DNA from 2 places in the Paracidovorax sp. MALMAid1276 genome. Region 1 is predicted to be linked to the other one. Evidence: predicted binding sites of a transcription regulator. Region 1 holds the regulator's gene; the other holds the start of a gene.
What was found. The regulator HrcA, encoded in region 1, represses chaperone genes, less so after heat shock. The targets are predictions, from matches to a motif close to TTAGCACTCNNNNNNNNNGAGTGCTAA.
Positions count from the first base shown of each region.

Region 2: a site for HrcA is predicted at 1,823-1,849, ahead of ACOQFS_RS09495 (co-chaperone GroES). Genes of this name have one in related genera too.

Region 1 covers NZ_JBMIRS010000035.1:9,424-12,780, forward strand. The annotation lists gene ACOQFS_RS01555 (DUF4145 domain-containing protein) at 1-627, opposite strand, end outside; tRNA gene ACOQFS_RS01560 (tRNA-Ile) at 740-816, opposite strand; gene hrcA (heat-inducible transcriptional repressor HrcA) at 872-1,876, opposite strand; gene ACOQFS_RS01570 (NAD kinase) at 1,905-2,801, shown strand; gene recN (DNA repair protein RecN) at 2,801-3,357, shown strand, end outside.
Region 2 covers NZ_JBMIRS010000138.1:21,156-24,512, forward strand. The annotation lists gene ACOQFS_RS09475 (hypothetical protein) at 1-89, shown strand, start outside; gene ACOQFS_RS09480 (DUF421 domain-containing protein) at 317-808, shown strand; gene ACOQFS_RS09485 (hypothetical protein) at 979-1,125, shown strand; gene ACOQFS_RS09490 (hypothetical protein) at 1,181-1,657, shown strand; gene ACOQFS_RS09495 (co-chaperone GroES) at 1,936-2,226, shown strand; gene groL (chaperonin GroEL) at 2,324-3,357, shown strand, end outside.

The DNA of each region.
Region 1 (3,357 bases):
CTGAGGAGCACTCTTCAAAAGAGGCTTGCCAACTGCGGCAAGTTTTGCATTCAGAGCTGCCCTACGTACTGCATCCCTTGCAGGTTGCACGTAGTAAAAATCAAACAGCCCCTCGAGCACGTCGAGATTCCATTCGCCCTCGCGTTCCTCTACTTCCACTATCTCGCCAGTGTTCGTGTTTTTGACAGGGTGAGCCGCGAAGTTTCCGATAATTCGGACAGCATCTAAGCTCTCGGCGAGCCAACTTGGAAGAGCCCCGCTTTTCAAAACCGCCTCGATAGCGTTGACAAGGTCGCGTTGCTCGAAACCTTGGACCCGCAAGAGCGCTTGCAAACACCGTCGACTAAGAGCCGCTGAGGCTTTGGGGCTGTCCGCCAACACCAAGCCCGCCTCGTTGTAGTCCTTAGCCAATTCGTCTGGAACCTCTGGCGCAGCCAATGGACGGACCGAATGTCTTGGGAAAACCATCCCATAGTCGATCTTCTCCGGGCCGTCTTGAAGGAGCTTCAGGATCGGGGTATCGCACGCAGGACAGGCCATGAAAGCGACCTGGAGACTGTAGTTTGTGCGGTCTCTCTTCGTTAGCGTTCCAAGGCCGTACGCGACAAAGGCTTCATGAATCTCCACCGTACAGCTCGGACATTTCACTCAACACCCCCTCCGCCTCGGAATTGTAGAAAAGGCGATTCGAATGTAGAAACGCCCCAGGGCCTTTTCGGGCCAAGAGGCGCATAAATACTGGTAGGGCGTGTTGGACTTGAACCAACGACCAAAGGATTATGAGTCCTCTGCTCTGACCAACTGAGCTAACGCCCCGAACGATGGATGCTCCTGCGCTTTACAACGGGGCAAGCGTCGTATTGTAGGGCGTTTACTTGCGGTAGCTCAGCGCGTTCGTGACGAGCTTGGAGGTGATGTCCACGATCTGGATCATGCGGTCGTACGGCATGCGCGTAGGGCCGATCACGCCCAGGGTTCCAACGACCTTGCCATCCACCTCGTAGGGCGCACTGACAACCGAAAGCTCTTCGAACGGTACCACCTGGCTCTCGCCGCCAATGTAGATGCGCACACCCTCTGCCTGACTGGAAATGTCGAGAAGTCTGAGAATCTGGGTCTTCTGCTCAAACAGGTCGAACGCACGCCTGAGGTTGCCCATGTCGTTGGAGAAATCGCTCACGGCCAGCAGATTGCGCTCGCCGGAGATGACCACTTCGTCCTGCGCTTCACTCAGGGCCTCGGTGCCCACATTGACAGCCGCCTGCATGAGCGAGGCGATCTCTCCGCGCAGCACGTCCACCTCGCATTTCAGGCGCTCCCGCACCTGCTCCATGGCCAAGCCGGCGTAGTTGGCGTTCAGAAAATTGGAGGCTTCAACGAGCTGCGACTGGGAGTAGTCGGCGTCGGTGAAGATGACGCGATTCTGCACATCGCCTTCAGGAGACACGATGATGACCAGAAACCGTCGCTCAGACAGCCTCAGGAACTCTATGTGCCGAAACACTGAAGTTCTCCGAGGCGCCATCACAACGCCCACAAACTGGGAAAGGTTGGACAGCAGCTGCGCCGCGTTGGCAATCACTTTCTGGGGTTGCTCGGGCATCAGCTGCGCGTGCGTGAGCGGGTCCCGTTGCACTGTCAGCATCGTGTCGACGAACAGGCGATAGCCGCGGGCGGTGGGGATACGTCCGGCAGACGTGTGCGGACTGACGATGAGCCCCAGCTCTTCAAGGTCCGCCATCACGTTTCGAATCGTCGCAGGCGACAGGTCCAGTCCCGATGCGCGAGACAAGGTTCTGGAGCCCACCGGTTGCCCGTCAGCGATGTAGCGCTCGACCAGGGCTTTGAGCAACAACTTGGCGCGGTCATCGAGCATGGAATGATTTTAATGATGTAATTTCGTGATGATGTCCAATTTCCGCCACGTCGCGCTCATCGGTAAATACCAGACTTCGTCGGTAGGCGCTTCGGGTGACACCTCAAGGCATGCCCTGGACGAGATCGCCCACTTTCTTGAGCGCCAAGGTTGCGACGTTGCGCTGGAAGCCGAAACCGCCAGCAATACCGGCCTTTCGCAATACCCTGCGTTCAGCGTCGAAGACATTGGCACGCGGTGCGACCTGGGCCTTGTGGTGGGGGGTGACGGGACCATGCTGGGCATCGGGAGACGCTTGGCCAGATTCGGCACCCCCCTGATTGGCATCAACCAGGGAAGGCTCGGGTTCATCACCGACATCCCTCTGGACACATATCAAAGCACCCTGCCACCGATGCTCCGAGGCGAATATGAGGAGGATGTGCGTCCGCTGATGCACGCGACTGTGGTGCGCGACGAGCGGGTCGTGTTCGAGGCACTTGCGATGAATGACGTGGTTGTGAACCGGGGAGCGACCTCCGGAATGGTGGAGTTGCGCGTGGAGGTGGGTGGACGCCTGGTCGCAAACCAGCGCGCCGATGGCCTCATCATTGCGTCCCCCACGGGTTCCACAGCCTATTCGCTGTCCGCGGGCGGTCCCATGCTGCACCCGTCCATCCCGGGATGGGTGCTTGTCCCGATTGCGCCGCACACCTTGTCCAACCGCCCCATCGTGCTTTCGGACGCTACGGAGGTAGCGGTTGAAGTGGTGAGTGGCCGCGACGTCAGCGCGAATTTTGACATGCAGTCTCTGGCCTCCCTGCTTCACGGCGATCGCATTCTTGTCAAACGATCAGAGCACTCGGTGCGCTTTCTTCATCCACTGGGCTGGAATTACTTCGCAACCTTGCGCAAGAAGTTGCGATGGAACGAGGGGGGGTCCTGATGGCACTCAGACGGATCTCGCTGCGCGACTTCGTCATAGTCCAGGAGATGGAGCTCGAACTCCACACCGGCTTCACTGCACTGACGGGCGAAACAGGCGCAGGCAAATCCATCCTGGTGGATGCGCTCCAACTGGCGCTGGGAGCGCGAGCGGATGCTGGCTTGGTGCGTGAAGGCGCAAGCCGGGCCGATGTCTGCGCCGAGTTCGACTGCCCGCCCCACGCGCGAGCCTGGCTGGAGGAGGCGGGCTTTGATGCCGACGATCAGTTGCTGCTGCGCCGCGCTGTGGACCTCCAAGGCAAGAGCCGAGCATGGATCAATGGCATATCCGCCACGGCCACTCAGCTTCGAGCGTTGGGCGACATGCTGCTCGACATCCACGGCCAGCACGCGTGGCAAAGCCTGGCGCGCGCCGAATCTGTGCGAAGCCTGCTTGACGCATTTGCTGGAACCAGTGCATCCGAGACGTCGGCCTGTTGGGCGCAATGGCGGTCTGCACAGCGGGACCTTCAGCAAGCGCTCCAGGCACAGGCCACTCAGCAGCAAGAGCGCGAGCG
Region 2 (3,357 bases), on a different contig from region 1:
CGGCATCCGACATGCAGTTTGCCCGCGTGCTTGCCATCACGCCCAAGGGACGCTCGGTGTTGTCGAGCGAGGCCTCGGGGCTGCCATAGTCAAGACGCGTTGTGCAACCCGGTCGGTGCTTGCCCGCAGGCGCCGCACGAACAGCAGGTACGCGGTCCTACAGACGCGGCCGAGCGGTCACTCCACCATCAGCGCCTGACCGCCGCTGACCCTTGAGGAGTGACCTATCCCATGGCATTGATACCCCTGCACGACTCCACACCTGCGGGCATGTGGCTGTTGCGTCAACCAGCGCCTGCGCACGGGTAAGGCGTCCATGTGGCTGCCCCAGATTGCGTGGTGGGAGCTGGCGGTGCGCGCCGCCGTGGTTTATGCCTTTTTGCTGCTGCTCATCCGGCTGTCGGGCCGCAGAACGGTCGGCCAGTTCACGCCATTCGACCTGCTGGTGGTGATGCTGCTCAGCGAGTCGGTGTCCAACACGCTGTCGGGTGGCGACGACTCCCTCGCCGCAGGCCTGATCAGTGCCACCGTGCTCGTGTCTCTCAACGCCCTTACAGCCACCCTGACGGCGCACAGCACCAAGGTTCACACGCTGCTGGAAGGTGACCCGGTGCTGGTGGGCCGCGACGGGCAGATCCTGCACAAGGCACTGAAGGCCCAGCGCGTGCCGGTGTCCGACCTTCGGCAAGCGCTGCGCGCCGCAGACTGCGAATTGCAATCCATGCAGTACGCGTTTCTGGAAGTCGACGGGACGATCACCATTCTCAAGAAACCCGATGTGCCCGTTCAACGCCTTCCGCCTGGCTGAGCGCCGCGTGCCATTTCGGATTTGTCGCGGCGCTGCGGGCGTGCGTCTTCTTTATCGCTGGAAACGGGTGCCTGGCCGATGCGGGCCGCCAGCGTTGTCTGACGCGGCGCAGTGGGGGGGCAGCGTTCAATGAACAAACCGTCAAGCCACCTCTTTTTCGGGAGACAGCCATGAACCAGCAACACCGCACCGGCCCAACGTTGATCAAGCCCAGGGCGTTGAAGCGCCTGCGGCAGTGGGAGGCGGCATTGCGCTCACCCCGCGAACCGCTGCGCTTCCCCGAGCCCGAGCCTCCCGTCTGGAAGCCGCTGGGCTGATCACCCGCCACCGCTTCTTCCGTACCTTTTTTCCACCCTGCCCTGTCCATCCAGCATGAAAGTCCCTACCCTCCTGTGGTCGGCCCTCATCGGCGCCATCGCCAGCGCACGGTCCATGACGCCCATGGCCACTCTGTCGGCGGCACGCCTCCTGGGTCGCGCCACGCCCGGCACGCTCGCCCTGCTGGACCGGCCGCTTTTCAAGTACGGCGCCCTCGCCATGGGTGCCGGTGAGCTGGCGGGCGACAAGATGAAGACCGCGCCCGACCGAACCGTGCCCCTGGGGTTGCTGGCGCGCGTGATGAGCGCGGGCATCGCGGGCGCCGCCCTGGCCCCGCGCGGGCGGGAGCGCGCCGGGGCCCTGGCAGCCGTTGCCACGGCAGTCCCCCTGGCATATGTCACGCTGGACGCCCGCAAGAAAGCCATGACCCGCATGGGCCAGACCCGCAGCGGCCTGATCGAAGACGCCTTGATCGTCGCCGCCGGCATCGCGGTGGTGGCGCTGGCGGTCAAGCCGGAGCGGCGCGGCTAAAAGCCTGCAAAAGCGCCGCGCTGAAAGAGAAGTCCGCGCGGCGTTGCCTCTCCCGTGCCGTCGGGTTCCCGGCACGCCCACCTTGCAGCCCACTGCAGGTTGCCGAGGTTTGACACCCCCGCCATCCGCTCCGGTGTCTTGAAAACGCCATAAATGCCCGTATCATTAGCACTCACTGCAGGCGAGTGCTAACAGCACTGCGCCTGCTGTAGTTTGGAAGCACCTGGGTGGCCAGGTGCCCGGTACGTCAGCTTTTTTCTGAAAACAGGAGCATTGCAATGAACCTTCGCCCTCTGCACGATCGCGTGATCGTCAAGCGTATTGAAAGCGAAACCACGACCGCTTCCGGCATCGTGATCCCCGACAACGCTGCTGAAAAGCCCGATCAAGGTGAAGTGCTGGCCGTTGGCCCCGGCAAGAAGAACGACAAGGGCGAGCTGATCGCCCTGAACGTGAAGGTCGGTGACCGCGTTCTGTTCGGCAAGTACTCGGGCCAGACCGTCAAGGTCAAGGGCGACGAGCTGCTGGTGATGAAGGAAGACGATCTGTTTGCTGTGGTCGAAAAGTAATCTTTTCGCCTCCACTCGATCACTCATTTTTTCATAGCTGCCAGCGCTTACCAGATAAGCGCTAGCGGCCAATTTGAACCCAATTAGGAGCTCCAAAATGGCAGCAAAAGACGTAGTTTTCGGCGGCGAAGCCCGCGCACGCATGGTTGAAGGCGTGAACATCCTGGCCAATGCGGTCAAGGTGACCCTGGGCCCCAAGGGCCGCAATGTGGTGCTGGAGCGCTCGTTCGGCGCCCCCACCGTGACCAAGGACGGTGTGTCCGTGGCCAAGGAAATCGAACTGAAGGACAAGCTGCAGAACATGGGCGCCCAGCTCGTGAAGGAAGTGGCTTCCAAGACCAGCGACAATGCCGGTGACGGCACCACTACCGCCACCGTGCTGGCCCAGGCCATCGTGCGCGAAGGCTCCAAGTACGTGGCCGCCGGCCTGAACCCCATGGACCTGAAGCGCGGTATTGACAAGGCCGTGCTGGCCCTGACCGAAGAGCTGAAGAAGGCTTCCAAGCCCACGACCACCTCCAAGGAAATCGCCCAAGTGGGTTCGATCTCCGCCAACTCCGACGAATCCATCGGCAAGATCATTGCTGACGCGATGGACAAGGTCGGCAAGGAAGGCGTGATCACCGTGGAAGACGGCAAGTCGCTGCAAAACGAGCTGGATGTCGTGGAAGGCATGCAGTTCGACCGCGGCTACCTGTCGCCCTACTTCATCAACAATCCCGAAAAGCAGGCCGCCCTGCTGGACAACCCCTTCGTGCTGCTGTTCGACAAGAAGATCAGCAACATCCGCGACCTGCTGCCCACGCTGGAGCAAGTGGCCAAGGCTGGCCGTCCGCTGCTGATCATTGCCGAAGAAGTCGAAGGCGAAGCCCTGGCTACGCTGGTGGTCAACACCATCCGCGGCATCCTGAAGGTGGTGGCAGTCAAGGCTCCTGGCTTCGGCGACCGCCGCAAGGCCATGCTGGAAGACATCGCCATCCTGACGGGCGGCAAGGTCATCGCTGAAGAAGTGGGCCTGTCCCTGGAAAAGGTGACGCTGGCCGACCTGGGCCAAGCCAAGCGCATCGAAGTGGGCAAGGAAAACACCATCATCATCGACGGCGCTGGCGCCGCTGCCGACATCGAAGCCCG